Regions from separate parts of the Streptomyces sp. NPDC057616 genome, predicted to be linked through region 2. Evidence: riboswitches for the same ligand, from Rfam matches in the RefSeq annotation. Region 2 holds a riboswitch; each other region holds the start of a gene.
What was found. Region 2 has a riboswitch for cyclic di-AMP ahead of ACFU97_RS32025 (transglycosylase family protein). Riboswitches for the same ligand answer to the same signal wherever they lie in the genome.

Region 1 (9,814 bases), on a different contig from region 2:
TGATCGGGATCGTCTCGGTGACCTGGGTGGGCGCCATCACGATCCTCTTCATGCTGCCGCAGGTCTCGCCGGTCACCGGGGAGAGCTTCAACTACGCCCCGGTCGCCGTGCTCGTCGTCCTCGGCTTCGCCTGGGTGTGGTGGCTGGCGTCGGCCCGGCACTGGTTCCTCAACCCCGAGCATCAGCGCACCCGGGCCCGTGAGGCGTCCCGCGCGGGGGCCTCCGCCGCCACCCCGGAAAAGGTGGATCCCTGACGCTCCGGCCCGATCTTCACCGCCGCCACGGCCGTGTCCCCGATACCCGATCGGAGTCCCGGCCGTGTCCGGCTATGCTCGGGGAGGCAACATCGCCAAGGGCCCTTAGCTCAATTGGCAGAGCAGTGGACTTTTAATCCATTGGTTGTGGGTTCGAGTCCCACAGGGCCTACCGGTGTCGGTCGGGGCACGACCCGCGACCACCCACAGCGCCCGGGACGGCTTCGGCCGGCCCGGGCGCTGTCCTCTTCCCGCTCCGGCCCCGCCTGCTTTCGTCGCACTCCGGGCCGGCGGCCGGCTACTTAAGTCGCGGGGTTCGCGCCCGAGCGACGACGCGCGGGGACCGCGCCCGGTGCCAGGCTGGGCTCATGAGCGAGAACGAGACCGTCAGGGCCGCCGGCGACTACGTGGGCGCCACCGCCGAGGAGCTGAGCCGGAAGACCACCGCGGACAAGATGGCCGGCGGGGTCAGCCAGAAGGCGCTGTTCCTGCGCCGCGGCAGGATCTCCCTGAACGACGAGCGGCTGGTGCTCGGCGGCTGGGGCGAGAGCGGGGACCTGGTGCTGAGCCGGGCGGACATCACCTCGGTGGACGTCAGGTTCACCGACCTCTACGGCCGTTTCGTCGGGGGCCTGCTGAACGCGGGCAAGCCGCTGATCCTGGACACCGTGCCCGCCGGGGAGATCTACCTGCTGATCGACCGCAAGGAGTTCATGGAGACCACGGACGACCGCGCCTGGGCCGCACGTCTCACGGCGTGGCTGGGCCGGTGAGCCCCCGTCAGCCGGCGTTGAGCTCCGTCAACTGGCCGAGCGGCAGCGTGTGCTGGGTCTGGAGCACCTTGGCGCGCAGATAGCGGACGTTGTGGGCCGTGGTGAAGACGCCGGTGGGGACGCGGTCGCGGACGTCGATGCCGAGGTCGCGCAGCTGGCCCGCCTTGTCGGGGTTGTTGGAGAGCAGGTCGAGGGCGTCGATGCCGAGGGCCCGCAGCATCTGCGCGGCCGCCGTGTAGTCGCGGTCGTCCTCGGGCAGGCCGAGGGCGGCGTTCGCCTCGTAGGTGTCGAGGCCCTGGTCCTGGAGGGCGTAGGCGTCCAGCTTGTTGTAGAGGCCGATGCCGCGGCCCTCCTGGCGCAGGTAGAGCAGCACCCCGCCGCGGTCCGCGATCCGCTCGACCGCCTCGCGCAGCTGGGGGCCGCAGTCGCAGCGGGCCGAGCCGAACACGTCGCCCGTCAGGCACTCGGAATGCAGGCGGACCAGAGGCGTTGTACCGGGGGCCGGGTCGCCGAGCACGACGGCCACGTGCTCCTGGCCGTCGGTCAGGCCGTGGAAGGTGACCAGTTCGGCGTCGACGCTGTAGCCGTCCTGGAAGCGCAGCGGTACCCGGACACGGGCGCGCGTCGTGGCGGCGGGGAAGTCGGGCATGCGGGGTCTCCCGGGTCCGGTCGGTATCTGCTTCAGATTTGAAGCAGATCTACGGTGCAGGACACTACCTCTGCTTTAAATTTGAAGCAACAGAATTGCGGCGCAGCTCACGAACAAGAGCCGGAGGAGCGGCGCCGCCACGGGACGTCCTCCGCGGCGGGGCGCTCCTCGTCGCTCTCCAGCGCCGTGACGATCCCCGAGAAGATGTCCTCCAGCTGTTCCACCTGCTGCGGGGTCAGCCGGTCGAAGAGCAGGGAGCGTACGGTCTCCACATGTCCCGGCGCCGTCCGCTCCAGCACGGCCATCCCCTCGTCCGTCAGTGTGGCGAAGCTGCTGCGCTTGTCCGATGTGCAGTCCTCGCGGCGGACCAGGCCGTCCTTCTCCAGCCGGGTCACGGCGTACGTCAGTCGGCTGCGGGTGATCTTCGACCGCTCGGCCAGGTCGGTCATGCGCAGGCTGCGCCCGGGCACCTCGGAGAGGTTGGCCAGGATGGAGTAGTACAGGTGCGGCATGCCGGCGTCCTGCTGGAGCTGCCGGTCGATCGCGTCCTCCAGGAGGTGCGTCGCGGCGATGTACGCGCGCCAGGCGCGCTGCTCCTTGGAGGTGAGCCAGCGAGTCGTCATACCCCCAGTGTAGGTTTGTTTCAAACTTGAACCAAGCGGTCCGTCCGAGAGTGAGCGCGTCCGATGCCGTACCCCCACGTCCTGCTGTCCGCCGCCGTCTCGCTCGACGGCTACCTCGACGACACCGGCCCCGACCGCCTCCTGCTCTCCAGCCCCGCCGACTTCGACCGCGTGGACGAGGTGCGGGCGTCGGTCGACGCGATCCTGATCGGCGCCGGCACCATCCGCGCCGACAATCCGCGGCTGCTGGTGAACTCCCCGGAGCGCCGGGCCGCGCGGATCGCGGCGGGGCGGCCGGAGTACCCCCTCAAGGTCACCGTCAGCGGTTCCGGCGAGCTGGACCCCGGCGCCAGGTTCTGGCACACCGGCGGCGACAAGCTCCTGTGCACCACCGACAAGGGCGCCGAGCGGGCCCGCGCGCTGGGCCTCGCCGCCGACGTCGTCGCGCTCGGCCCCGACCTCGACTGGCGCACGCTCCTCGCGCATCTGCACGACGAGCGCGGCGTACGGCGCCTGATGGTCGAGGGCGGCGGCACCGTCCACACCCAGCTGCTCCAGCAGGGCCTCGCCGACGAACTCCAGCTCGTCCTCGCCCCGCTCTTCGTGGGCGACCCGGACGCGCCCCGCCTCTTCGGCCCCGGCGCCTACCAGGGCGGCCGCCTGCGCCTCACGGAGACGCGGCACATCGAGGACGTCGTCTTCATGCGCTACGAGCCCACCGCCCCCGGCGCCGGCCCGCTGCCCACCGCCGCCGACCACCACTGGCTGGCCCTCGCCTGCGAGCTGGCGGCCCTGTGCCCGCCCTCCCGCACGGCCTTCAGCGTGGGCGCGCTGATCGTCGCCGCCGACGGCACGGAGCTCGCCCGCGGCCACTCACGCGAGGGCGGCGACCCCGTCGTGCACGCCGAGGAGGCGGCCCTGGCCAAGCTCGACCCGGCCGATCCGAGGCTCGCGTCGGCCACGGTCTACAGCAGCCTGGAGCCCTGCACCCAGCGTGCCTCCCGGCCTAAACCGTGCGCCCGGCTGATCCTCGACGCGGGCGTACGGCGAGTGGTCACGGCCTGGCGGGAGCCCGACACCTTCGTCGCGGGCGCGGACGGCAGCGGCCTGCTGGCGGCCCGGGGCGTCGAGGTCGTCGTACTGGCGGAGCACGAGGAGCAGGCCAAGGCGCCCAACCGTCATCTGCCGGGCTTCTGAGCCGTGGCGTCGGCGGTCCCGCGGATGGCGTATGCTGGTGTCACACCGACGCGGGGTGGAGCAGCTCGGTAGCTCGCTGGGCTCATAACCCAGAGGTCGCAGGTTCAAATCCTGTCCCCGCTACTCAAGGCCCAGGGCCGGAATCCGGAAACGGATTCCGGCCCTGGGTGTTTCCGGCGCGCATGGCCGTCACCGGGCCCTCGTCACCTGCGGTGACCGTCCGACCGCTTTCCGCATAACGACTGACACACCGTCAGAACGGGCGGGGTTTCCGGGGCGAGGCCAACTCGCCCGTTTTTCGCCTCTCTTGGCCCGTACGTCCAGGCCAAAAAGCATTAATGATCAAGCAGAACAGCTTGGAATCGGCACCCCGGGTCTATTAACGTTCGATAACGCAGCGCGGTCGTCCCAGCCGTCACAAGAGGCGGCTCCGTGCGCACGCGCCGAATCCCGCAAGGGAACCGGGGAACCACCACCCAGGGGTGAATCGCGCGGATGCCGTCGTGGAGCCACGACCGGTATACGCGCGTAGGAGACCTTCCTGCTCCGAACCCGTCAGCTAACCCGGTAGGCGAGAAGGAAGGAAAGGAGCGCGCCCACGTGGCGTCCAACCCGCCTGCCCCGGCACCGTTCGTGCCGAGCACCGAGCCCTTCGGCTTCCCCGGCCCCCGCTCCGACGAGGGTCCGTGGGAGGAGTGGAACCCCACCGAGGACTCCGTCGCCCCGGTCCGCGGCCGGCACCGTGTCGCCAAGCAGCGCGGCGGCGGACTCGCCCGCAGCTCCACGGTCCTCGGCGTCGGCGTCATAGCCGCCGTCGGCGCGGGCGGTATGGCCAGCGCCAACACCGGCAAGCCCCCGGTCTCCATCTCCATGCCCGACCTGGGCTCCGTGGGCCACATGTTCGGCGGCTCCGCCGAGACGCCCAAGGGTTCGGCCACCGCGCTCAGCACCGTCGGCGTGAGCACCGAGGACACCGAGCAGGGCGCCCGGGACGCCGGTCAGGCGCTGCGCGACCGCATCATGGCGCAGGCCGAGAGCCAGCAGGTCCAGGTCGACAGCAAGGCCCAGTCCGTCACCGAGGCGGCCCTCGCCAAGCAGGTCGACGACGCCGCCGCCAAGGCGGAGAAGGAGGCCGCGGCCAAGGCCGCCGCCGCCAAGGAGAAGGCCGAGGCGGAGGCCAAGAAGGCCGCCGAGGCCGCGCGCCTGGCCGAACTGGCCAAGCAGTACAAGCTCCCGGTCGTGTCGTACACGATCACCGGCACCTTCGGGCAGCCCGGCTCCATGTGGTCCTCCGGTTACCACACGGGCCTCGACTTCGCCGCCCCCACGGGCACGCCCATCAAGGCCGTCCACAGCGGCACCGTCACCGAGGCCGGCTGGGCCGGCTCGTACGGCTACCGCACGATCGTGACCCTCGACGACGGCACCGAGCTGTGGTTCTGCCACCAGTCGTCGATCAGTGTGAGCGTGGGCCAGAAGGTCAGCACGGGCGAGGTCATCGGCCGCGTCGGCGCCACCGGCAACGTCACCGGCCCGCACCTGCACCTCGAGGTCCACCCGAACGGCCAGGCCGAGGGCATCGACCCGATGACCTGGCTGCGCGGCAAGGGCCTCACCCCTTGATCCACGCCGGGACCCCGGTGGTCCTGGCGGCTTCCCCCCGACGTCAGGGCCGCCGGCGGACGCGCGCGCGTCCGCCGCGCACCCCGTCCCGGTTTACGTGATCTTTGCGGCACCGGCGGAATGGGCCGCTCCGGCGCCGTCGTTGACGTCCAGCATGACGTCTCCTTCTCTGCGCAAGCTCGGCTCCTCCGGCCTCGAGGTCTTCCCGCTCTGCCTCGGCGGCAATGTCTTCGGCTGGACCGCCGACGAGGCCGCTTCCTTCGCCGTGCTCGACGCCTACGCGGCCGCCGGCGGCAACTTCCTCGACACCGCCGACTCCTACTCGGCGTGGATCGACGGCAACCAGGGCGGCGAGTCGGAGACGATCATCGGCCGGTGGGTCAGGGCGCGCGGCAACCGCGACGACGTGGTCATCGCGACCAAGGTCAGCCAGCACCCCGAGTTCCCGGGCCTGACGGCCGCCAACATCAAGGCCGCCGCGGACGCCTCCCTGCGCCGCCTGGGCACCGACCACATCGACCTCTACTACACGCACTTCGACAAGCCCGAGGTGCCGGTCGAGGAGATCGTCGGCGCGCTCGACGAGCTGGTGCGGGCCGGCAAGGTGCGGCACATCGCCGCCTCCAACATCTCGCCCGAACGGCTGCGCGCGTCCCTGGAGTTCTCCGACCGCGAGGGCCTGGCCAAGTACGTGGCGCTGCAGCCCCACTACAACCTGGTCTCGCGCGACACCTACGAGGGCGAGCTCCAGGACGTGGCCGCGCGCTACGGCCTCGCGGCCGTCCCGTACTACGCCCTGGCCGCCGGCTTCCTCACCGGCAAGTACCGGCCCGGCACCACGGTCGACAGCGCGCGGGCGGGCCGGGTGGCGCAGTACCTGGACAGCGAGCGGGGGCGGCGGGTGCTGACCGCGCTCGACGAGATCGCCCAGGCGCACGGTGCCGCGGTGCCCACGGTCGCCCTGGCCTGGCTCGCCGCCCGGCCGACGGTCGCCGCGCCGATCGCGTCCGCCCGCACGGTGGAGCAGCTGCCGGCCCTGCTGGCGGTGGCGGAGCTGACCCTCACGGACGCCGAGCTCGCCCGGCTGACGCGGGCGTCGGCCTGATCACCCGGCCGGGCCGCCCTACGACTGGTACGGGTTGTACGCGGGATTCGGGATCGCCGGGTACCCGTACACCCCGTACACCGGCCAGGGCGGCGCGACCACGGGCACCGCGGGTGCCGTCGCGCGCGCCGCGTAGTCGAGCGCCGGGCGGGCCACCTCGCGGCGCCGCCACAGCTCGTACAGCAACTCCCGTTCCCTGACGACGAAGTCCGCGCCGGCGCGGCCGTGGCGCCCCCGGTGCCGCAGGAAGGCCAGGGAGGTCGCGTACGCCTCGTACTGGGTGACCTGGCGCGCGGCCGGCCTGCCGCCGTAGTGGGCGGCGTAGTCACGGGCCAGCCGTCGGGCCCGCATCGAGCCGAGGGCGAAGGGCTCGGCGGGCGAGAGCCAGCCGGCGACGGCGTAGGCGGGCAGTTCCTCGCGCACGGTGCGCAGTTCGCGCTGGCGCGTCCAGATCACCAGCCAGGTCAGCAGGCCGAACGCCGGGACCATGAAGGCGGCGTAGACGGCGAAGAAGCCGTACTCGCCGAAGGTCGACGAGCCGTTCCAGATGGCGTGCATGCCCATCGCGAGCAGCAGGCCGGAGAGCGGGACGAGGACCCGCCGCAGATGCTGGCGCTCCGAGGCGACCGCGGCGAGGCCGAAGCCGATTCCGGTCAGCACGGTGAAGAGCGGGTGCGCGAACGGCGACATGACGATGCGCACGAAGAACGTCGCCGCCGTGACGGAGGCGATGCCGCTCTCGCCGGTGAGCTGGTCGGTGCCGAAGGCGGTGCCCAGATAGAGGATGTTCTCGGTGAACGCGAAGCCGGTGGCGGTGACCCCGGCTATGACGACGCCGTCGACGATCCCGGTGAAGTCCCGTCTGCGGAACAGGAAGACCAGCAGGACGGCTGCCGCCTTCGCCGACTCCTCGACGATGGGCGCTATCACCGTCGCGCCGAGGGTGTCGGCGCTGGACGGGTCGGCCGTCGCCGTCGCTATCCACTTCGTGGCGAAGCTGTTGGCGACGATCGCTATAAGCGCCGCCGCGCAAGCCCCCCAGGCGAAGGCGAACAGCAGGTTGCGCCAGGGGCCGGGGGCGACCCGGTCGAGCCAGCGGAAGGCGGCCACGAGCAGGGGCACGGGCAGCACCGCCAGCCCCAGCCCCACCAGGAACCCCTCGGTGCCGGTCTGCTGGCGCACCAGGGCCAGGATGACGAGCCCGGAAAGGGCGAGAAGAGTGCTGAGGGCGCCGTACCGCACCCATCTGCGCTGCCACCAGTGCGCATGCCTGAGGGCACCACCGGCCGGGCCGCCGGACTGCGGCGGATGCGTCGGGTACGGGGGACTGCTGGCCACGGCATTGACCCTAACGAGGCAGGGCGCCGCCCGCGACGGTACGTCGGATTGCCCGTGCGGCCGCAGGGGGTTCAGGCGCCGGTGGGGGGCTGGTTGCGATGCTGTACGCGACGGAAGAGCAGGTCGTTCACGACATGTCCCTTCTCCAGACCCTGGCCCTCGAAACGGGTCAGCGGCCGGAAGTCGGGACGCGGCGCGAAACCGCCGTCCGCCTGTGTGTTCTCGAACGCCGGGTGCGCGTCCAGCACCTCGAGCATCTGTTCGGCGTACGGCTCCCAGTCGGTCGCGCAGTGCACGATGCCGCCGGGTCTGACACGGGTCGCCACGAGGTCGAGGAACTCCGGCTGGATCAGCCGCCGCTTGTGGTGGCGCTTCTTGGGCCAGGGGTCGGGGAAGTACACGCGCAGCCCGTCCAGCGAGTCCGGGCGCAGCATCTCGCGCAGCAGGATGATGGCGTCCCCGTTGCCCACCCGGACGTTGGACAGGCCGGTCTGCTCGGCGAGGTTGAGCAGGTTGCCCTGGCCCGGGGTGTGCACGTCCACGGCGAGGATGTTCGTGTCCGGGTCCGCGGCGGCCATCCGCGCGGTCGCCTCGCCCATCCCGAAGCCGATCTCCAGCACGACGCGGCCGGTGTTGCCGAACAGCTCGGTGAGATCGATCGTCCGCTGCCCGTCGATGTCCAGCCCCCACTGGGCCCACAGCCGCTGCAGCGCGTCCGCCTGCCCCGCCGTCACGCGGCTGCGCCGCGGCTGGAAGCTCCGGATCCGCCGCTCGAAGTGCGACCCCGCGGGATCGGCCTTCGGCCCGTCGGGAAAGCGCGGCTCTCCCTTGGCCCTGGTGTGCCGGACGGAGACACCGGGGGCGTGCCGGGAGAGCTCGCCCGGCTCGTCGTGAGCGGGGTCGGCGGGCCGGGGGACGTCGGAGGCATTGAGCGAGTCAGACACAGTGGGGTCGATTTTACGGGGGCGGCGAGGGTGGGCGGCGGCGACGGCCCTGTGGCACGGGGCACGCCCCGCACCGCGGTCACCCCGTGGTCTCAGACCGCGCCCAGCATCACCAGTGCCCGCCTCGCCACCTCCCGCCCGATCGGCAGGGAGGCGGTCGCCGCCGGCGAGGGCGCGTTCAGCACGTGCACCGCGCGGGGTCCTTCCTTGATCAGGAAGTCGTCGACCAGTGAGCCGTCCCGCAGGACCGCCTGGGCCCGCACCCCCGCGTCCGTGGGCACCAGATCGTCCTCGCCCACCGCCGGCAGCAGCCGGCGCACCGCCGTCGTGAACGCCCCCTTGGACACCGACCGCAGCATCTCTCCCGCGCCGTACCGCCAGTGCCGCCGGGCCATCCGCCACGCCCCGGGCCAGGCCAGGGTCCCGGCCACCTCCCGCGGCCGTACGACGCCCCAGCCGTACCCCTCGCGTGCCAGCGCCGGCACCGCGTTGGGGCCGACGTGCACGCCGCCGTCGATCCCGCGCGTGAGATGCACGCCGAGGAACGGGAACGCCGGATCCGGCACCGGATACACCAGGCCCCGCACCAGGTCGGGCCGCGCCAGCTCGTAGTACTCCCCGCGGAAGGGCACGATCCGCATCTCCGGGGCGTCCCCGGTCAGCCGCGCCACCTCGTCGCAGTACAGCCCGGCGCAGTTGACCAGTACACGCGCCCGTACGACGTCGCCGGCCCGGGTGCGGACCGCGACCCCGAGCTCCGGCCGCCGGTCGATCCGCTCGACCCGCGCGCCGTAGCGGATCTCCGCCCCCGACGCCTCGGCGAGCTGGCGGGCCACGCCCACGAAGTCGCACACGCCCGTCGTCCCGACGTGTATCGCCGCGAGGCCCCGGACCTCCGGCTCGTACTCCTCGATCTGGGGGGCGCCCAGCTCCCGCACCGGTATGCCGTTCTCCCGGCCGCGCTGCACCAGGGCGTGCAGCCGGGGCAGCTCCTCCCGCTCCGTGGCGACGATGAGCTTGCCGGTGACGGCGTGCGCGATGCCGTACTCGGCGCAGAACTTCACCATCTCGGCGGCGCCGCGCACCGCGTACCGCGCCTTGAGCGAGCCGGGGCGGTAGTAGATCCCGCTGTGGATGACGCCGCTGTTGCGCCCCGTCTGGTGCCGGGCGGGTCCCGGCTCCTTCTCCAGCACCGTCACCCGGGTCCCCGGTGCGGCGCGCGTGATCGCGAACGCCGTCGACAGCCCGACGATCCCGCCACCGATCACCAGCACGTCGCAGTCGTACGCGATCTCAGGCCGCACCTGC
Region 2 (9,814 bases):
TCGGTCAGCCCCTCGTCCGCGACGCGCTTGCGGGCGTAGGCGGCCTGCTCCTGGGAGAGGGTGACGCCGACGACGCTCACGCCGTGCTCGCGCGCCGCGTGGATGGCCATGGAGCCCCAGCCGCAGCCGACGTCGAGCAGCCGCATGCCGGGCCGCAGGTCGAGCTTGGCGCAGACGAGTGCGAGCTTGTCGCGCTGGGCCTCCTCCAGGGTGCCGCCCTCGTGCCAGTAGGCGCACGAGTACACCATGGACGGGCCGAGGACGATCTCGTAGAAGTCGTTGCCGACGTCGTAGTGGTGGCTGATGGCCCGCTTGTCGCTGCGCCGGGTGTGCAGATGCCCGCGGGATCTGCGGACCTCCTCGCGCGGCGGGGCGGGCGGCAGCGGCAGCCCGGCCACCTTCACCAGCCCGCGCGCGGCGGCCCGCACCTGCGGGTCCCGGAGCGCCTGGAGCAGGGTCCTGGAGTCCTCGCCGCGCTCCCACACCAGCGACGACATGAGGTCCAGGGCCTCGTAGAGGTCTCCCTCGATGTCCAGGTCGCCGGCCACCCAGGCGCGGGCCAGACCCAGTTCTCCGGGCTTCCACAGCAGCCGGCGCACCGCCCGGCGGTTCCGCACCACCAGCGCGGGTGCACCCGGCGGCCCCGCCTGCGAACCGTCCCAGGCGCGGATGCGCACCGGCAACGGCACCCCCAGCAACTGTTCGACGAGGCTCTTCAGCCGCAGCGCGGCGTCAGCCATGGCGCACACCTCCGTGACAGCGATCCCGGAATGTCAATCACCACGTAAACACCTGTGGGCGGCTCGCGCAGTCCCCCGCGCGCGTTACGACTGGGCAAAATGCATGCAGTACCCATCTAGTTTTCCGGCGCCGATGTCCGGAAAACGCCGAAGGACCTCCCGCACCACGGATGGCGGGAGGTCCTTCGGTTTGTTCAGCGGGCTCCGGTCAGGAAGCCTTCGCCTCCGTCTTGGCCTTCTCCGGCTGGGCCGCCGGCACCGGCTTGGCGGCCTCGTAGAACTCCTCGCGCGGGTGCTCCATCGCGCCGAGGGAGACGACCTCGCGCTTGAGGAACATGCCGAGGGTCCAGTCGGCGAAGACGCGGACCTTGCGGTTCCAGGTCGGCATCGCCATGCCGTGGTAGCCACGGTGCATGTACCAGGCCAGCCGGCCCTTGAGCTTGATCTTCATCTTGCCCATGACGATCATCGCGACGCCCTTGTGCAGGCCGAGACCGGCCACCGCGCCCTTGTTGGCGTGCGAGTAGTCCTTCTGCGGGAAGCCCCGCATGCCGGAGATCACGTTGTCGCCGAGGACCTTGGCCTGGCGCAGCGCGTGCTGGGCGTTCGGCGGGCACCAGGCGTTCTCGTTGCCCGCCTTGCGGCCGACGAGGTCCGGGACCTGGGCGTTGTCGCCCGCGGCCCAGATGTAGTCGGTGCCCTTGACCTGGAGGGTCGGCGCGCAGTCGACGTGACCGCGGGGGCCGAGCGGCAGGCCGTAGCGGGACAGGACCGGGTTCGGCTTGACGCCGGCGGTCCAGACGATGGTGTTGGAGTCGACCTCCAGGCCGTTCTTCAGCACCACGTGGCCGTCGACGCAGGAGTCCATCGAGGTGGAGAGGTAGATCTCCACGCCGCGGCTCTCCAGGTGCTCCTTGCCGTAGGAGCCCAGCTTGGGGCCGACCTCGGGCAGGATCTTGTCGGCGGCGTCGACCAGGATGAAGCGCATGTCCTCGCGGGACACGTTCTTGTAGTACTTGGCCGCGTCGCGGGCCAGGTCCTCGACCTCACCGATGGTCTCCGCACCGGCGAAGCCGCCGCCGATGAAGACGAAGGTGAGCGCCTTGCGGCGGATCTCCTCGTCGGTGGTGGAGTCGGCCTTGTCGAGCTGCTCGAGGACGTGGTTGCGCAGGCCGATGGCCTCCTCGATGCCCTTCATGCCGATGCCCTGCTCGGCGAGGCCGGGGATCGGGAAGGTGCGGGAGACCGCGCCGAGCGCGATCACCAGGTAGTCGAAGGGCAGCTCGTACGCCTCGCCGACCAGCGGGGCGATCGTGGCGACCTTGCGGTCCTGGTCGATGGTGGTGACCCGGCCGGTGAGAACCTCCGCCTTCGGCAGCACGCGTCGCAGCGGGACGACGACGTGGCGCGGGGAGATGTTGCCGGCGGCGGTTTCGGGAAGGAAGGGCTGGTAGGTCATGTACGACCGGGGGTCGACGACCGTGACGGTCGCCTCGCCGTAGCGCATCTTCTTCTGGATGCGCCGAGCTGCGTACAGGCCTACGTACCCACCGCCTACTACGAGGATCCTGGGACGCTCCGTGGTGCTCATGCCATCGAGTATCCACCTGCCTCAGGGGGTGGGCTCGTGCGCCCCTTCACAAGCATCGGCAGGGCCTGTGTTATCCTCCGCGACCCGCTTGACACCGGTCTCCGCGCGGCGGGGTGCGCCGGGGCGGTACGTCCCGTTGTCAATGCCGCGTGAGCTGGCTCTCCGTCCTCCGGCGACCGTCGTGAGGCCCCGGAAACACCCCTCCGGAAGACCCGTGCGCGACGCCCCCATCTGCTCCGATTGAACGCGTTCAAGGGCCTGTTGACCCCCGAAAAGCTCAACCGGCGCTCATTTCGTGCTTCCACGAGGCGGAATTCCTTGTGAAGAACTTCACGAACTTCGTCGGCGGGGCGTCGCCGAGAGGCCCCGAAAGGCCCCTCGGACACGCTCATAAGCTATCCGACCTGCTCGTCCGAGAGCTACTGATGGGTAATAAAGAGACCTACGCCACCGACCACGCGATGCCGTCGAGGATGTCGTGTTCACTCACCACGACCTCCTCGGCGCCGGTCCGCTCCATGATCGAGAGCAGCACGAGGGCGCCCGCCGCGATGACGTCGACGCGCCCCGGGTGCATGGAGGGGACGGCCGCGCGCTCGGCGTGGGTGGAGTGCAGCAGCCACTCGGTGATCTCGCGGACCTTCTCGCGCGAGACGCGGGAGTGGTGGATGCGCTCCGAGTCGTACTCGGGCAGCTCCTGCGCGATCGCCGACACGGTCGTCACCGATCCCGCGAGCCCCACCAGCGTGCGCGCCTCGCGCAGCGGGACGGTCTCCTCGGCGAGGTCGAGGGCTTGCTCGATGTCGGCCCGCATGGCCGCGATCTGCTCCTCGGTGGGCGGGTCGGTGACGGCGCCGTCCCGGACGAGGTGGCGCTCGGTCATCCGCACACAGCCGACGTCGACCGAGCGCGCCGCGCGCACATGGTCGTCGCCGACGACGAACTCGGTGGAGCCGCCGCCGATGTCGACGACGAGGTACGGCCTGGCCATCGCGTCGCCGCCGGCCAGCTCCTTGGTCGCGCCGGTGAAGGAGTGCTCCGCCTCCTGCTCGCCGGAGACGACCTCGGGCTCGACGCCGAGGATGTCCACGACGCCGCGGACGAAGTCCTCGCGGTTGGAGGCGTCCCGGGAGGCCGAGGTGGCCACGAACCGCACCTTGGCGGCGCCGAGTTCGCGGATCACCTCCGCGTACGTCCGGCAGGCGGCGAAGGTGCGCTCCAGCGCCTCCGGGGCGAGCCGCCCCGTACGGTCCACGTCCTGCCCGAGCCGCACGATCGTCATGCGCCGGTCGAGCTCCAGCAGCTCACCGGTGGCCGGGTTCACGTCGGCGACCAGCAGCCGGATGGAGTTGGTGCCGCAGTCGACGGCGGCGACGCGGGTGAACCCGGCGGGCACCAGCGGGGTCTCGGCGAAGAAGCCGCTGCGGATCGCGGTGGGGTCCGCCACCTCGCCCTCCTCGCCGGGGTGTTCGTCCGCCGGGTCCGGCGCGGCGAGCGGCTGCACGCACGGGCCCTTGCGCCACCACTCCGGCAGCATCGCGAGGGCCTCGTCGCCCAGGGGGTTCACGCCCGGGCCCGCGGCCAGGGAGTGGCCGACCAGCACGTGCAGGCACTTCACCCGGTCCGGCATGCCGCCCGCGCTCGGGAAGCCCTCCAGGACCTCGATGGCGTCGCGGCGGGCGATGTAGTCCTCGTGCGCGGCGCGGTAGGCGGCGGCCAGCTCCGGGTCGGTCTGCAGCCGTTCGGTCATCTCCTTCATGACGCCGTTGGCCTCCAGCGTGCCGATCGCGGAGGCGGCGCGCGGACAGGTCAGGTAGTACGTCGTCGGGAAGGGCGTGCCGTCGGGCAGCCGCGGCGCGGTCTCGACGACGTCCGGCTGCCCGCACGGGCAGCGGTGCGCGATGGCGCGCAGCCCGCGCGGCGGCCGCCCGAGCTGCTGCTTGAAGGCGTCGACGTCCGCGGCGGTGGGCTCGGTGCGCGGGGTGGGCGGCGGGGGCGTTTCCATGCCTGTCTTTCTGCTTGTTCAGCGGTTCACCGGCGAGGGCGCCGGCGCACCGGTCGGAGGCGTCGGGTCACCGGCCGGCGGCGTCCGACTTGTCGACGTCGTCCCAGACGTTGGTGTACCAGGGGCGGTCGGCCGCCCCCAGTTCGGACCGCGACTGCTTGGCCGCGTTGGGGTCGATGACGATGTAGCCGGTCTCGCCCGGCATCACATAGTGCAGCCGCTGCCGGATCTGCTGCTCGGCGTAGGAGTCGTCCTGCCAGCGCGCCTTGAGGTCGCGCAGCTGCTCGACCCGCTCCCGGGCCTGCTGCTTCTGGCGCTGGAGGTCGGCGATCTGGGAGCGCTGGGAGACGTACTGCCTTATGGGATAGGCGAGGGCCACGACCAGCGAGCACACGACCAGGGCGAGCAGGGCCGCGCGACCGGTCAGCCGCGAGCGGCGGGCCTGCCGCTTGGTCTGGGAGCGGTAGACACGGGCCGCCGTCTGCTCGCCGAGCAGCTTGATCCTGGTCGCGGTCGAGAACCGGTCCCGGTCCTTCACGGCCATGTCCCCGCCTCCCGGTCACACGTGCGTACGTCCCCGCACACGGTACGGGACCGGTACGGGGACGTACGTACGACTGGCGAGGGCTTGACTCCGAAGGGTCCCGAAGGACCCCCGAAGTTGGTCAGCCCTTGAAGCGGGGGAAGGCGCTGCGGCCCGCGTAGACCGCGGCGTCGTCGAGGATCTCCTCGATGCGCAGCAGCTGGTTGTACTTGGCGACGCGCTCGGAGCGGGCCGGGGCGCCGGTCTTGATCTGGCCGCAGTTGGTGGCGACGGCGAGGTCGGCGATGGTGACGTCCTCGGTCTCGCCGGAGCGGTGGGACATCATGCACTTGAAGCCGTTGCGCTGGGCCAGCTCCACGGCGTCCAGGGTCTCGGTCAGCGAGCCGATCTGGTTGACCTTGACGAGCAGTGCGTTGGCGGCGCCGTCGTCGATGCCGCGGGCCAGGCGCTCCGGGTTGGTGACGAACAGGTCGTCGCCGACGATCTGCACCTTGTCGCCCAGCTTGTCGGTGAGGACCTTCCAGCCGGCCCAGTCGTCCTCGAACAGCGGGTCCTCGACGGAGACGAGCGGGTAGGCCGCCACGAGCTCCTCGTAGTACTCCGTCATCTCGGCGGCGGAGCGCTCCTTGCCCTCGAAGAGGTACTTGCCGTCCTTGTAGAACTCGGAGGCGGCGACGTCGAGCGCGAGGGCGATCTGCTCGCCGGGGGCGTAACCGGCTTCCTTGATGGCCTCGAGGATGAGGTCCAGGGCCTCGCGGTTGGAGCCGAGGTTCGGGGCGAAGCCGCCCTCGTCGCCGAGGCCGGTGGCCAGGCCCTTGCTCTTCAGCACCTTCTTGAGGGTGTGGTAGACCTCGGTGCCCCAGCGCAGCGCCTCGGAGAAGGACTCCGCGCCGATCGGGGCGATCATGAACTCCTGGATGTCCACGTTGGAGTCGGCGTGCGAGCCGCCGTTCAGGATGTTCATCATCGGCACGGGGAGCAGGTGCGCGTTCGGGCCGCCGAGGTAGCGGAAGAGCGGGAGGTCGCTGGCCTCGGAGGCGGCGTGGGCGACGGCCAGGGAGACGCCGAGGATGGCGTTGGCGCCGAGCGAGCCCTTGTTGTCGGTGGCGTCCAGGTCGAACATCGCCTGGTCGATCAGGCGCTGCTCGGTGGCGTCGTAGCCGACCAGCTCCGGGCCGATCTGCTCGATCACGGCGAGGACGGCCTTCTCGACACCCTTGCCCTGGTAGCGGTTGGGGTCGCCGTCGCGGAGCTCGATGGCCTCGAAGGCGCCCGTGGAGGCGCCGGACGGGACGGCGGCACGACCCGTGCTGCCGTCGTCGAGGCCGACCTCGACCTCGACCGTGGGGTTGCCTCGGGAGTCCAGGATTTCCCGGGCTACGACGACGTCGATGGACGGCACGAGCATCTCCTTCATGGATGTGACGCGGCTACGGCAGTAGCGCGGTGGCTCTGCGAGACGAGCCTAACCGCCCGGGGCCGATCGGCCAGCCGGTCGCCCACCCCTTGAGCAGAACCGAGAGTAAATTGTTTCCGAACGGAACAAAAACCCGCACGAAAGCACGCGCGCACGCGCACGAAAGAACCCCGCCCCGGTGCGTACGGGGGAACACGCACCGAGGCGGGGAGACCGTGGGGACGGGGGCGGCCCCTCACGTGTCCTCCATGCTGGAGGACACGGCTGTCAGGGCGCTGTGGTCCGGCTACCGGCCCGCTGTCACTTGAGGTGCAGCTGCTGGCCCGGGTAGATCAGGTTGGCGTCCTGGACGATGTCCTTGTTCAGCTTGAACAGCTTCGACCAGCCGCCGGCCACGTGGTGCTTGGTGGCGATGGAGCTCAGGGTGTCGCCCTTGACGACCTTGTACTCGCCGTCGCCCTTCTTGACCTTCTTGCCGGTCGGGGTGGTGACGGTCTTCTGCGACTTCGCGGCCGGGCGCTCGGAGGAGCGGGAGGCGGCCTGCGACTCGGAGTGGGTGGTGGTGCTCGGCTTCGAGGCGGCGGCGCCGTTGTAGGCGGCGCCGGACAGGCCCGTGCCGCAGACCGGCCAGGCGCCCTTGCCCTGGGCGGCGAGAACCTTCTCGGCGACGGCTATCTGCTGCGCCTTGCTGGCCTGGTTGGCCTGCGGGGCGTAGGCGGTGCCGCCGTACGCGGCCCAGGTGGAGGCGGAGAACTGCAGACCGCCGTAGTAGCCGTTGCCGGTGTTGATGGACCAGTTGCCGCCCGACTCGCACTGGGCGACCTTGTCCCACTCGGAGGCGGTCGCGGCGGAGGCGTTGCCCGCTGCCATCAGCGGGGCGGCGATGGCGACACCGGTGAGGCCGGCGAACGCGGCGGCCCTGGTGGCCTTGGAAGGACGACGGTGCTTGCCCTGGCGGGAAAACAGCATGGTTGATCCCCTCACCGACGCCTGCGAGGTGAGCTGTCGGGTTCGGGCCGGTTGAGTTGCCCGGTCGTGCCTCGCTCTCGCTCGGCACGGCTACACCCCAAGCCGCCACCGGCAACTTCCCGGTGGGGCACTTACCTTGGGTCCCCCGCTCCTGCCTACGGCGCATGACGCGACGACTGTTCCCGTACGGCCGCTGGCAGGATTCGGCGTTGCGGCAGACGGGGCTCGTGTTGACGAGCGGTGTAGACCGTAGACACGCGATCCGCGGAAATTCAAAGACGATCAGGGCTTCTGAGACTCATCCCACACTTTCACCAAACCGGACATTCCGCGGCGAAATGTGACGTGAACTCCCGTTAATTTTCGCCCTATTCGCTACCGAGACGCAGGGTCTGACCGGCCGAGATCTGGTTCGGGTCGCTGCCGATGGCCTTCTTGTTCGCGTCGTAGAGCGCGCGCCATCCGCCGCGCACGTCACGGGAGTCGGCGATGGACGCGAGGGTGTCGCCGGCGCGGACGGTGTAGGTGCCGGCCGCGTGGCCGTCGGTCTCGGTCTCGTCGGCGCTCGCGCCGCGATGACGGCCGCTGCCGAGCGCACCGGTGTCGACCAGACTCCAAGAGCCCGCGGACTGCTGCGAGTTGTCCGAGTCGTCCGTCTTCGCCCGCTCGGTGGGGGAGCTTTCGCCCCCCTGCGAGGCGCTCGGGACGCGACGGGACGGGGAGTCGGACGGCGAGGCAGATGCAGTAGATTCGGCCGAGTTGTCCGTCTTGTCGGTGGAGGTCGAGGGGGACGGGCTGGAGGACGAGTCCAGGAGGGAACCGCCGGACGAATCCGACGAAGACGACTCACCGGAGGAGTCGGACGAGGAGTTGCCCGAGGAGTTGGACAGACCGAAGGAGCTGCCGGAGTCGCCGGAGTCGGACGAGTCACTGCCGCCGCCCAGCACCCCGGTGTCGATGTCCGCCGAGTCGGAGTCCTTGCTCAGCCCGGTGGTCAGGCCGCAGGTGCGGAACGCGCCCACGCCCTGGTCCGCCAGGACCTTCTGGGCGACGGCTATCTGCTGGTTGCGGCTGGCGAGGTCGGGCCGGGTCGCGTAGTCGAGACCGCCGTACTTGTCCCAGTCGTCCTGGCTCAGCTGCAGGCCGCCGTAGAGACCGTTGCCGCTGTCCTGGCTCCAGGCTCCGCCGGTCTCGCACTGCGCCACCTTGTCCCAGGTGCTGCCGCCGTCGGCGGCGCTCGCGCCGGATGCGGCGAGCAGCGGGATGGCGATCGCGGAGCCGGTCACCCCGGCCGCGACGATGATGGCGGGAGCCTGACGGGGGCGACGGTGTCGACCGTTCCCGGAGAGCATGCAGAGGCCTTTCGGAGACAGCATTGACCGGCGCGGCGCAGGATCTGGGCAGCGCACTGGTGGGTGAACGTATCGGCTGACGATCACTTGTCACAAGTTAATGCCGCGTAGATCACGTGAAGATCACATAGTTGAAGGCGTGTCATCTTTGACCGGTTCAAGGCGGCGGCGCGAGCGCCGGCCGGTCCCGATACCGTCGTGCCGTGAACGTCCCGAACTCCGCACCCGAACTCTTCACCTGGGAGTTCGCCTCGGACCCTTATCCGGCCTACGCCTGGCTGCGCGAGCACTCCCCCGTCCACCGGACGAAGCTGCCCAGCGGGGTCGAGGCGTGGCTGGTCACCCGCTACGCCGACGCACGTCAGGCGCTCGCCGACGGGCGGCTGTCGAAGAACCCCGACCACCACGCCGAGGACGCGCAGGGCAAGAGCCGGACCGGCATCCCGGGCGAGCGCAGCGCCAACCTGATGACGCATCTGCTCAACATCGACCCGCCGGACCACACCCGGCTGCGCCGTCTCGTCTCCAAGGCGTTCACCCCGCGCCGGGTGGCCGAGTTCACGCCCCGGGTGCAGGAGTTGACGGACGACCTCATCGACCGGTTCGCGGCGCGGGGCGAGGCCGACCTGATCCACGAGTTCGCCTTCCCCCTGCCCATCCACGCCATCTGCGACCTGCTCGGGGTGCCGCGCGAGGACCAGGACGACTTCCGGGACTGGGCGGGGATGATGATCCGGCACGGCGGCGGACCGCGCGGCGGGGTCGCCCGCTCGGTGAAGAAGATCCGCGGCTATCTCGCGGAGCTCATCCACCGCAAGCGCGGCGACCTCGGCGAGGACCTGATCTCCGGCCTCATCCGCGCCTCCGACCACGGCGAGCACCTCACCGAGAACGAGGCCGCCGCGATGTGCTTCGTGCTCCTGTTCGCCGGCTTCGAGACGACCATCAACCTCATCGGCAACGGCATGTACGCGCTGCTGCGCAACCCCGGGCAGCGGGCCCTGCTCCAGGAGTCCGTCGAGCGGGGCGAGACGGAACTGCTGGACACCGGCCTGGAGGAACTGCTCCGCTACGACGGCCCCGTGGAGCTGGCCACCTGGCGCTTCGCCACCGAACCCCTCACCATCGGCGGGCAGTCCATCGCCACCGGCGACCCCGTGCTGGTCGTCCTCGCGGCGGCGGACCGCGACCCGGCC
Region 3 (9,814 bases), on a different contig from region 2:
GAAGGTGCGCTCCTGGCCGCCGCACGCGGGCATGACGGCGAACGCGTACGTCGTCGACAATCCGGAACTCGCGGACCTCGCCGCGCGTTTCATCAAGCAGATCGGCTTCACCGGCGTCATCGATCTCGACCTGCGCTTCGACCGGCGCGACGGACGGTACAAGCTCCTCGACTTCAACCCGCGCATGGGCGCCCAGTTCCGGCTCTTCGAGAACGAGTCGGGGGTGGACGTGGTCCGCGCCATGCATCTGAATCTGACCGGCCGCACCGTTCCGGAGGGGGAACAGCGCGCCGGCCACCGGTACATCGTGGAGAACATCGACCTGCCCGCCCTGCTCGCCTACCGCCGCAGCGGCTACACGACGCCGCACGCACCGGCGCGTGCCAGCGGGACGGAGCTGGCCTGGCTCGCGGGTGACGACCCGCTGCCGTTCCTCACGATGCTGGCGCGCTTCGTGCGGCCCGGCGCGAAGCACCTGTATCAGCTGTGGCGGACCAACCGCCGCGGCAGCGGCACCGGTTCGAGCAGCTGACCGAGCAGACCCGACCAGCTGCGCGAGCCGGACACGAAGTGGCGAAGTGACGTCCTGGGGAGGGACTTCGTGAGGCATCCGGTTGCAGTCATCGGCGCCGGGCCGTTCGGCCTGTCGACCGCCGCCCATCTCAAGGGCCGTGGCATCCCGGTCCGCGTCTTCGGCGACCCCATGGTCAGCTGGCGCGACCACATGCCCGCGGGCATGCTCCTGAAGTCGACCCCGGTCGCCTCCAGCATCGACGCCCCCCAGCGGGGCCACCGCCTCGCCGACTACTGCGACGCCGCCGGCATCAAGCGGCTGGTCACGGACGAGGACATCATCCCGATCGAGACCTTCATCGGCTACGGCGAGTGGTTCCGGGACCGGCTCGTGCCCGAACTGGAGCAGGTGCGGGTCGTCTCCGTGGACCGGCACAAGAGCGGCGGCTTCGAACTGAAGCTGGACTCGGGGGAGTTGTTCACCGCCCGCGCGGTCGTCGTGGCGACCGGCCTGTCCGGCCTGGCGCACCTGCCGGCGGAGCTCGCCGCGGCCGTCCCGGAGGGACCGGCACCCACGGGCCCGGTCTCCCACAGCTCCCAGGAGCACGACCTCACCCGCTACGCCGGCAAGGACCTGATCGTCGTCGGCGCCGGGCAGTCCGCGCTGGAGACGGCGGCGCTGGCGGCCGAGGCAGGCGCGCAGGTCCGGGTGGTCTCCCGCGGCCGCGGCAAGGTCGCCTTCGGGGCGCCGCCGTGGCAGCAGCCGAGGCTGCGCCCCGAGTCGCCCTTCGGCCGCGCCTGGTCCCTGTGGGCGCTCAGCTACTACCCGCACCCCTACCGCCACCTGCCGGCCGGGACCCGCCACTACCTGGTGCGCCGTGTGCTCGGCCCGCTCGGCGCGTGGTGGCTGCGCGATCGTTTCGAGGGGAAGGTGCAGGTCAGCGAGGTCGAGCGGATCGTGCGGGCAGACACGTCCGACGGCAGCCCGAGGCTGACGGTCCGCACGCACGCGGGCCGCCCCGAGGAGCTGTCCGCGGACCATGTGATCGCGGCCACCGGCTACCGGGTCGACATCGCGGCGATGGACTTCCTCGGGCACGAGCTGCGCACCCGTCTGGCGGTCAGCCGGGGCACGCCCCGGCTGGGCGCGGGATACGTCTCCTCGGAGCCGGGTCTGTACTTCACCGGCCTGCCGGCGGCGGCGTCGTACGGCCCGGTGATGCGTTTCGTGTGCGGCACGGAGTTCGCCTCGCCGAGGCTGACCGCGCACCTGGCGTCGGCTCATGGGTAGACCGGGGCCCGGGAGACCGGGCGAGGACGAAGGACCGGCCGGGGCGCGGGAGTTGGGTGGGCGGCGCGGCGGGTACCGTGGTCGTCCGGTTCGCGATGAGTCGGTGGCGCGTCCGGTCCGTATTCTCTGATCATGGCCGCACCCACCGCATATGCACTCATCGCCACCGACCTGGACGGCACGCTGCTGAGAGGCGACGACACGCTGTCCGACCGGTCCCTCGCCGCGCTCGCGCGGGTGGCCGAGGCCGGCGCCCGGCACCTGGTCGTGACGGGCCGCCCGGCCCCCAGAGTGCGGCCGCTCCTCGACATCCTGGGCAGCACGGGGCTCGCGGTGTGCGGACAGGGCGCGCAGGTGTACGACGCCGGCGCGGACCGTCTGCTGTGGTCCGTCACGCTGGACCGGGAGCTGGCGGAGACGGCCCTCGGCAAGATCGAGGCGGAGGTGGGACAGGTGTACGCGGCCGTCGACCAGGACGGCGTGGACGGGCTCACGCTGATCGAGCCCGGCTACCTGATGCCGCACCCCACGCTGCCGGCCGTACGGGTCGACCGGCGCGACGACCTGTGGTGCGCGCCCATCAGCAAGGTGCTGCTGCGCCATCCCGACCTGTCCGACGACGAGTTGGCGGCGACGGCGCGCTCGGTGGTGGGCTCACTGGCCACGGTCACCATGTCGGGACCCGGAACCGTCGAACTCCAGCCATGCGGCATCACCAAGGCGACCGGTCTCGCCCTGGCCGCCGCGCACCTGGGGCTCGGGTCGCTGGAGACGATCGCCTTCGGCGACATGCCCAACGACATCCCGATGTTCGACTGGGCGGCGCACGGCGTCGCCATGGCCAACGCCCATCCGGAACTCAAGGCGGTGGCCGACGAGGTCACCTTGTCGAACGAGGACGACGGCATCGCCGTCGTCCTCGAGCGACTGCTGTGGTAGGAGCCTTTAGTAGGCGCCGTAGACGTTGTCGATCGACCCGTAGCGCGCGGCCGCGTACTTGCAGGCGGCGGTGATGTTGGCGACCGGGTCGTACGGGTTCATCAGCGTGCCGGGCACGTGGTAGGCGAGGAAGGTCGGGTCGATGACCTGGAGCAGACCCTTGGAGGGCGTGCCGGCGAGCGCGTTCGAGTCCCAATTGTTGATGGCGGCGGGGTTGCCCGAGGACTCGCGCATGATGTTGCGGTAGATGCCGTCGTACGAGCCGGGGATGCCGTGCTGCGCCATGACCTGCAGGGAGGCCCGGATCCAGCCGTCGAGGTTGTCGGTGTAGCCCATGGAGGTCGCGGTGAGCGTCGTCGGCGTGGCCGCCGAGGCGCTGGTGGCGCCGATGACCGGCAGGGCGAGGACGGCGGCACCGGTGCCGAGGACGGCGAGCTTGCGGGCCAGGCGGGAGTTCTTGGGACGACGGTGCTGAGCGGCAGCGGACATGGGGGATTCCTCTCCGGCGCCTGCGAGGTGAGCTGTCGGGTTCGGGCGGGAGCGGCCCGGCCGCGCGGCCTTGCGGCGGCGCGGCTTCACCCCGAGCCGGTCCGGGGCAATGCCCGGTCCGGCGACTTACCTGGGTCCCCCGCTCCTGCCGTGCGAGTGAGTTGGTCGATGGGTCGGCCGGGCTGCGGCAGGATTCGGCGTCTGCCCGACTGGCCGGGAACGTATGCGAGAGCACATGTCCGGAACAAGTGCCGGATTCACAGACCATGCCTATTGACCTTGGTCTGAGGTTTATGGGGCACTTGATCCTTTGCTGCTGCCAATCCTCAACTCGTATGCGGACGACGGAAGAACGGAGGCAGCTGATGGACCGTCGGGCCGAGGGTCGACGTGACCCAACTCACTGGCATCCGCAAGAGTGGCAAATCGGGCAATGGGGCCAACTCATGTTCAAACAGCCGCCCGTGAGGAACGCCGGCCTCAAGTCCGTTGGCAGGGACCCTTTTCGGCCTAGGGGCAGATCGCTCATTGAAGGCGAAAAACGGACGAATCAGGGTCGGTGATCTTCGGTCGCAGGATTGCATGTCCGCCGGGGCGGAACCCCACATGTGGTGCAGATCGTTCCCATGGCGGCCGTCCTCTGGAGGGGTGATGTCACGAGCGTCTACGGGACACGGGCCGCCGCCTCCCGCCGGACCGGCCGGCACGCCGATAGACAAGTCGATAGATATCCACTCATATGAGGCGATCAAAAACATAGCGGTCGTGATCCGATACCGCCCGTGGTGGACGGGTGGGCGGCATGGGTGATCGAAAGGTGACCGGATACGCTGACTTGAGTGATGGCAGCGACCTATCGACAAACCGCGTGAACCGCAGGTAGACACCAGCAGACAGGAGACCCCTCGTGACCGTCGTCGGGCCGTTCGGGCTGAGCGTGCGGGACCAGGCTCTGGAAGCCGATGTCCAGGCCGGATTGGCGGCTGTCGAGGAGGGTTTGCTCGAAGCCACCAAGAGTGAGGTCCCCTTCATCACGGAGGCCGCCCAGCACCTGGTGCGGGCGGGTGGCAAGCGGTTCCGCCCCTTGCTGGTGATGCTCGCCGCGCAGTTCGGCGACCCGTACGCGCCGGGTGTCGTGCCCTCGGCCGTGGTGGTGGAGCTGACCCACCTGGCGACGCTGTACCACGACGACGTGATGGACGAGGCCGCCGTGCGGCGCGGCGTGGACAGCGCCAACGCCCGCTGGGGCAACTCGGTCGCGGTCCTCACCGGCGACTTCCTCTTCGCGCGGGCCTCGCACATCCTGGCCGACCTCGGGCCCGAGGCGGTCCGGGTGCAGGCCGAGGCGTTCGAGCGGCTGGTCACCGGGCAGATCCTGGAGACGGCGGGGCCGCAGGACGGGCGGGACCCGGTCGATCACTACCTGGACGTGCTGGGCGGCAAGACCGGCTCGCTGGTGGCCGTCTCCTGCCGCTTCGGGGCGATGATGTCGGGCGCCGACGAGACGGTCGTGGACGTGCTGACGCAGTACGGCGAGCGGCTGGGCGTCGCCTTCCAGCTGGCGGACGACGTGCTGGACATCGCGTCCGAGTCGCGCGAGTCCGGCAAGACACCGGGGACCGACCTGCGCGAGGGCATCCCCACCCTGCCCGTGCTGCGGCTGCGGGAGCGGGCGGCGCGGCTGGGGCTGGCCGAGGACATCGCCCTGTGCGAGCTGCTGGACTCCGACCTGAGCGATGACGCGCGCCTCGAGGAGGCGCTGGCCGGGCTGCGGGCGCACCCCGCGCTGGAGCAGGCCCGCCGCGACACCGTGCGCTATGCCGAGGACGCCCGCGCCGCGCTGGCCCCGCTGACGGAGTGCGACGCGAAGCTGGCGCTGATGGAGATGTGCGACGCGGTGGTGCACCGGGCCGGCTGAGCCGTCCCCGGCGGCGCAGGACACCGTCCACCCGAGTTGTGATACAGGTCACAACTCTGGACTGAGTCCAATCTGAGATCCCTTCCGTAGTCATACACAGAAGGCCGACGCAGGGGGTGTCGGCCGGCCTACGGGGAGAAAACAACATCATGGGCATGAATACGACGTTTTCGAAGCGCCGTAAGAGCCTGATCGTCACCGCTGTCGCGGTGGCCGCCGCCGGCGGTGTCGCCGCCGCGGTGATTCCCGCCTTCGCCGCCTCGGGCGCCCGCGCCGACCACGCGGGGCACGCCGGCGGCATGGGCGGGGAGAGCATCGTGAGCCAGAGCGGGACCGTGTCCGGTGGCACCGGGGGAACCCTCCTCGCCACCAGCCTCCGGGGAGCCAACGAGGTTCCCGTCGCGGGCGGACCGGCCGTCGGGGACAAGGACGGCGCCGCACTGGAGTTCATCAAGGTGAAGGGGGACAAGGTGTCCGTGGCCGTGACCTGGCGCGGCACCGGCAGGCCCACCATGCTCCACATCCACCAGGGCGCCAAGGGCACCAACGGCGGCGTCAAGGTCGACTTCACCGGCCTGCTGAAGGACAGCAGGCGGCACAGCGTCGTCGGGACCGTGAAGGTCGGCGACCCCGGCCTGCTCGCGGCCCTGACCTCCGACCCCGGTTCGTTCTACGCCAACCTGCACACCGCCGAGTTTCCCGGCGGGGCCGTCCGCGGCCAGCTCCACAAGGTCACGGTCGCCGGCTTCGACTTCCGCAGCGCCCTGCACAACTTCCAGGCGTCGGTGGTCAAGGGCAAGCAGATCTACGAGTGCAAGCCCGCCGACGGCGGCGGCTACGCCTTCGCCCAGCGGGACGTCGACGCCCTGCTCGGCGGCGGCATCCGGCACAGCTTCGTCGCACCCAACTCCGGTACGCCGCAGTGGGTCGCGCCGGACGGCAGCGCGGTGACCGGGGCCGTCCTGTCCAAGACGCCGAACGGCGACGGCAACATCCCCGAGCTGGACCTCAAGGCCACGCAGTCGGGCAAGCACCATGGCCTGCTGGCGGACACCGCGGAGATCCTGCGGCTCAACACCGTCGGCGGAACCGCCCCGTCCGGCTCCTGCACGCCCGGCACCGTCACCGGCGTGCCCTACCGGGCGGACTACGTCTTCCTGCAGAGCTGACGCGGGCCGCTGACGGAGACTCATCCGGGCGGCGCCTGCCCCGCACGACCCCTACGGGTCGGGGGAGGCGCCGCCCTCCCGCGTCATACCCCAGGCGTACACGGAGTTGAATCCCCGGTCTGACGATTCCGCGTGGCGGATTTGGTGAGATGGAAACCACGGAAATCACCACTCCTCACCGATTCGGGTGAGAATGGCGGCACGGGGTGGACAACAGAAGCACGCGAGTTGGACAGGCCGCCGCCGACGACGGAGGTAGCGCACACATGGCACCGTACGAATCCGACGAGAGCACGACCGCCGAGGAGGCCGACGACCTCCGCGCGGGCCGGCGCAAGGCCGCTCGGTACGTGGTCCCGGTCGCGGTGGTGGGGGTGGCCGCGGCGACCATCGGGCTCGTCCCGGCTCTCGCCGACTCGGGCGACCCCGACCTGCCGAAGATCAGCGCGCAGCAACTCATCGACAAGATCGCCAAGTCGGACGTGCAGCAGATGTCCGGCACGGTGAAGGTCAGCACCGACCTCGGCCTGCCGGACCTCGGCGGCCTCGAGAACAGCCTGGCGTCCGGCGCGGCCGGGTCGGGCGACGGCTCGTCCGCCGACCCGAGCTCCAAGCTCACCGAACTCGCCACCGGCACGCACACCCTGCGCGTCGCCTCCGACGGCCCGGACCGGCAGAAGGTCTCGCTGCTGGAGAACGCGGCGGAGTACAGCCTCATCCACAACGGCAAGGACGTCTGGGGCTACGACAGCCGGTCGAACGAGGTCTACCACTCCACCGAGGCAGGCAGCGCGAAGGCCCAGCCGAAGAAGGACGTCCCGGCCACACCCAAGGACTTCACCGAGGAGGCCCTGAAGTCGGTCGACGACACCACCTCCGTGACCGTCCAGGGCACCGCCCAGGTCGCGGGCCGTGACGCCTACCGGCTGGTCGTGAAGCCGAAGCAGTCCGGGTCGACCGTCGGCCAGATCACGGTCGCGGTGGACGCCAAGACGGGCATGCCGCTGAAGTTCACGCTGACGCCGTCGAGCGGCGGCTCCGCCGTGATCGACGCCGGCTTCACCCAGGTCAGCTTCGCCCGGCCGAGCGCCTCGACCTTCGACTTCACCCCGCCGAAGGGCGCGAAGGTCACCGAGGACACCAAGGCCGGGCACGGCAGGGCCGGGCACGACCTCAAGGGCACCGGCAAGGTTCCCGGGTCCGGCAAGGACCTCGCCGAGGGGACGGGCGGCATGAAGGTCCTCGGCAAGGGCTGGAACTCCATCGCCACCTTCGACACCGGCGGCAAGGGCGTGCCCTCGGGCTCCGCGGCCGGCGGCCAGCTCGGCGGCTTCCTGGACTCGCTCGGCGACAAGGTCTCCGGCAAGTTCGGCTCGGGCACGGTCTTCAAGACCCGCCTGATCAACGCCCTGATCACCGACGACGGCAAGGTCTACGTCGGCGCGGTGGACAAGGCCGCGCTGGTGAAGGCCGCCGACGCGGCGAAGTAGACGGCACGGGCAACCGCCGTACACGTACGACGAATCGAGGGAGCCGATGGGCGATGCGTCCGCCACGGAGCCGGAGAAGGGGGAGCCGGGTGACGGCGTCATCGCCACCCACCGGCTCACCAAGCGCTACCGCGGCGGGCAGCTCGCCGTCGACGGCCTGGACCTGACCGTCCCGGCGGGCAGCGTCTTCGGCTTCCTCGGTCCGAACGGCTCGGGCAAGACCACCACCATCCGCATGCTGATGGGGCTCATCGAGCCGACCTCGGGCACGGCGCGTGTCCTCGGGCGGCCCATTCCGCGCGCCGCACGCGCCGTGCTCCCGCACGTCGGCGCCCTGATCGAGGGCCCCGCCCTGTACGGCTTCCTCTCCGGCCGCGACAACCTCCTGCGCTACGACGCCGCCGACCCGACCGCCGATCCGCGCACCCGGCGCACCCGGGTGGCGGCCGCGCTGGACCGGGTGGGCCTGACGGCCGCGTCCGGCAAGAAGGCCAAGGCGTACTCGCTGGGCATGAAGCAGCGCCTCGGCCTCGCGGCCGCGCTGCTCCAGCCGCGCAGGCTGCTCGTGCTGGACGAGCCGACCAACGGCCTCGATCCGCAGGGCATGCGCGAGATCCGCTCCCTGGTCAGGGAGTTGGCCTCCGACGGCACGACCGTCTTCCTCTCCTCGCATCTGCTCGACGAGATCGAGCAGGTCTGCACCCATGCCGCGGTGATGGCGCAGGGCCGGCTGATCACCCAGGGCCCGGTGGCCGACCTGTCGGCGGGGGTGCGCGGCCGGCTGGTCGTCACCACGCCCGACCCCGGGGACGCGGCCCGGGTGCTGAAGGAGCAGGGCGCCGCCGACGTCGTGGCGGCCGAGGACCGGGTGAGCGCCGAGCCGCCCGATCGCGATCTCGCGGAGGTGAACGCCGCGCTGGTGGCGGCCGGCGTCCGCGTCCGCGGCTTCGGCGTGGAGCGGGCCTCCCTGGAGGACGCGTTCGTGGCACTCACGGGGGAGGGTTTCGATGTCGCAGGCTGAGGCGCTGCGCGCTCCGCGGCCGCTGTGGACCTTCGGGCTCCTGCGCAGCGAGCTGCTCACCACCTTCCGGCGCTGGCGCACGCTCGCGCTGCTGGCCGTGCTGGCGGCCGTGCCGATCCTGGTCGGCATCGCGGTCAAGATCGAGACCAGCGACGGCTCGACGGCCGGCGGCGGCCCCGGCGACGGCGGCGGAGGCCCGGCCTTCATCTCCCAGATCACCAACAACGGCCTGTTCCTGGTCTTCACCGCGCTGGCCGCGACGCTGCCGTTCTTCCTGCCGATGGCGATCGGCGTCGTCGCGGGGGACGCCATCGCGGGCGAGGCGAACTCGGGCACCCTGCGCTATCTCCTGGTCGCCCCCGCGGGCCGCACCCGCCTGCTGCTCACCAAGTACGCGACGGTGATGGCCTTCTGCCTGGTGGCCACCCTCGTCGTCGCGGTCTCCGCGCTGACGGTCGGGGCCATCCTGTTCCCGCTCGGCGATCTCACGACGATCTCCGGCACCCGGATCAGTTTCGCCGAGGGCCTGGGCCGCGCCCTGCTGATCGCCCTGGTCGTCGCCGCCTCCCTGGTCGGCGTCGCCGCCCTGGGCCTGTTCGTCTCGACGCTCACCAGCAGCGGCATCGCGGCGATGGCGACCACGGTCGGACTGCTGATCACCGTCCAGATCCTCGACCAGATCCCCCAACTGCACACCATCCAGCCGTACTTCTTCTCCCACTACTGGCTGTCCTTCGCCGACCTGATGCGCGAGCCGGTCTACTGGGACGACCTGACGAGGAACCTCGGCCTGCAGGCCCTGTACGCGGCGGTGTTCGGATCGGCGGCCTGGGCACGGTTCGCGGCGAAGGACATCACGGCCTGAGCCCCGTGCGCGGGGCTTCGGGCTCCGGACTTCGGCCGCAGGTCACCGGCGGTGCTCGGCCGCTCCGGTGAGCCGGGCCAGGGACTCCGTCTCGCGCGGCGGCCGGCCGCTCAGATCGC

Region 1: it holds a riboswitch for cyclic di-AMP, as region 2 does, so the genes downstream of both, ACFU97_RS40140 (M23 family metallopeptidase) here and ACFU97_RS32025 (transglycosylase family protein) in region 2, are expected to answer to the same signal.
Region 3: it holds a riboswitch for cyclic di-AMP, as region 2 does, so the genes downstream of both, ACFU97_RS34470 (transglycosylase SLT domain-containing protein) here and ACFU97_RS32025 (transglycosylase family protein) in region 2, are expected to answer to the same signal.

The regions. Positions count from the first base shown of each region.
Region 1 covers NZ_JBHVGU010000049.1:16,873-26,686, reverse strand. Annotated here, with positions in the region: gene ACFU97_RS40175 (amino acid permease) at 1-254, shown strand, start outside; tRNA gene ACFU97_RS40170 (tRNA-Lys) at 354-426, shown strand; gene ACFU97_RS40165 (hypothetical protein) at 623-1,027, shown strand; gene ribA (GTP cyclohydrolase II) at 1,035-1,676, opposite strand; gene ACFU97_RS40155 (MarR family winged helix-turn-helix transcriptional regulator) at 1,784-2,299, opposite strand; gene ACFU97_RS40150 (dihydrofolate reductase family protein) at 2,363-3,496, shown strand; tRNA gene ACFU97_RS40145 (tRNA-Met) at 3,546-3,619, shown strand; cyclic di-AMP (ydaO/yuaA leader) riboswitch at 3,928-4,085, shown strand; gene ACFU97_RS40140 (M23 family metallopeptidase) at 4,097-5,119, shown strand; gene ACFU97_RS40135 (aldo/keto reductase) at 5,274-6,224, shown strand; gene ACFU97_RS40130 (PrsW family intramembrane metalloprotease) at 6,243-7,562, opposite strand; gene trmB (tRNA (guanosine(46)-N7)-methyltransferase TrmB) at 7,634-8,506, opposite strand; gene lhgO (L-2-hydroxyglutarate oxidase) at 8,599-9,814, opposite strand, start outside.
Region 2 covers NZ_JBHVGU010000030.1:39,204-49,017, forward strand. Annotated here, with positions in the region: gene ACFU97_RS31995 (class I SAM-dependent methyltransferase) at 1-740, opposite strand, end outside; gene ACFU97_RS32000 (NAD(P)/FAD-dependent oxidoreductase) at 949-2,331, opposite strand; gene ACFU97_RS32005 (exopolyphosphatase) at 2,774-3,727, opposite strand; partial or broken gene ACFU97_RS32010 (DUF501 domain-containing protein) at 3,932-4,336, opposite strand; gene ACFU97_RS32015 (septum formation initiator family protein) at 4,404-4,880, opposite strand; gene eno (phosphopyruvate hydratase) at 5,002-6,288, opposite strand; gene ACFU97_RS32025 (transglycosylase family protein) at 6,598-7,266, opposite strand; cyclic di-AMP (ydaO/yuaA leader) riboswitch at 7,270-7,439, opposite strand; gene ACFU97_RS32030 (transglycosylase family protein) at 7,635-8,618, opposite strand; gene ACFU97_RS32035 (cytochrome P450) at 8,822-9,814, shown strand, end outside.
Region 3 covers NZ_JBHVGU010000034.1:96,819-106,632, forward strand. Annotated here, with positions in the region: gene ACFU97_RS34455 (ATP-grasp domain-containing protein) at 1-532, shown strand, start outside; gene ACFU97_RS34460 (FAD-dependent oxidoreductase) at 602-1,804, shown strand; gene ACFU97_RS34465 (HAD family hydrolase) at 1,937-2,743, shown strand; gene ACFU97_RS34470 (transglycosylase SLT domain-containing protein) at 2,750-3,232, opposite strand; cyclic di-AMP (ydaO/yuaA leader) riboswitch at 3,237-3,442, opposite strand; gene ACFU97_RS34475 (polyprenyl synthetase family protein) at 4,140-5,150, shown strand; gene ACFU97_RS34480 (CHRD domain-containing protein) at 5,306-6,319, shown strand; gene ACFU97_RS34485 (outer membrane lipoprotein carrier protein LolA) at 6,586-7,809, shown strand; gene ACFU97_RS34490 (ABC transporter ATP-binding protein) at 7,856-8,830, shown strand; gene ACFU97_RS34495 (ABC transporter permease) at 8,817-9,695, shown strand; gene ACFU97_RS34500 (hypothetical protein) at 9,738-9,814, opposite strand, start outside.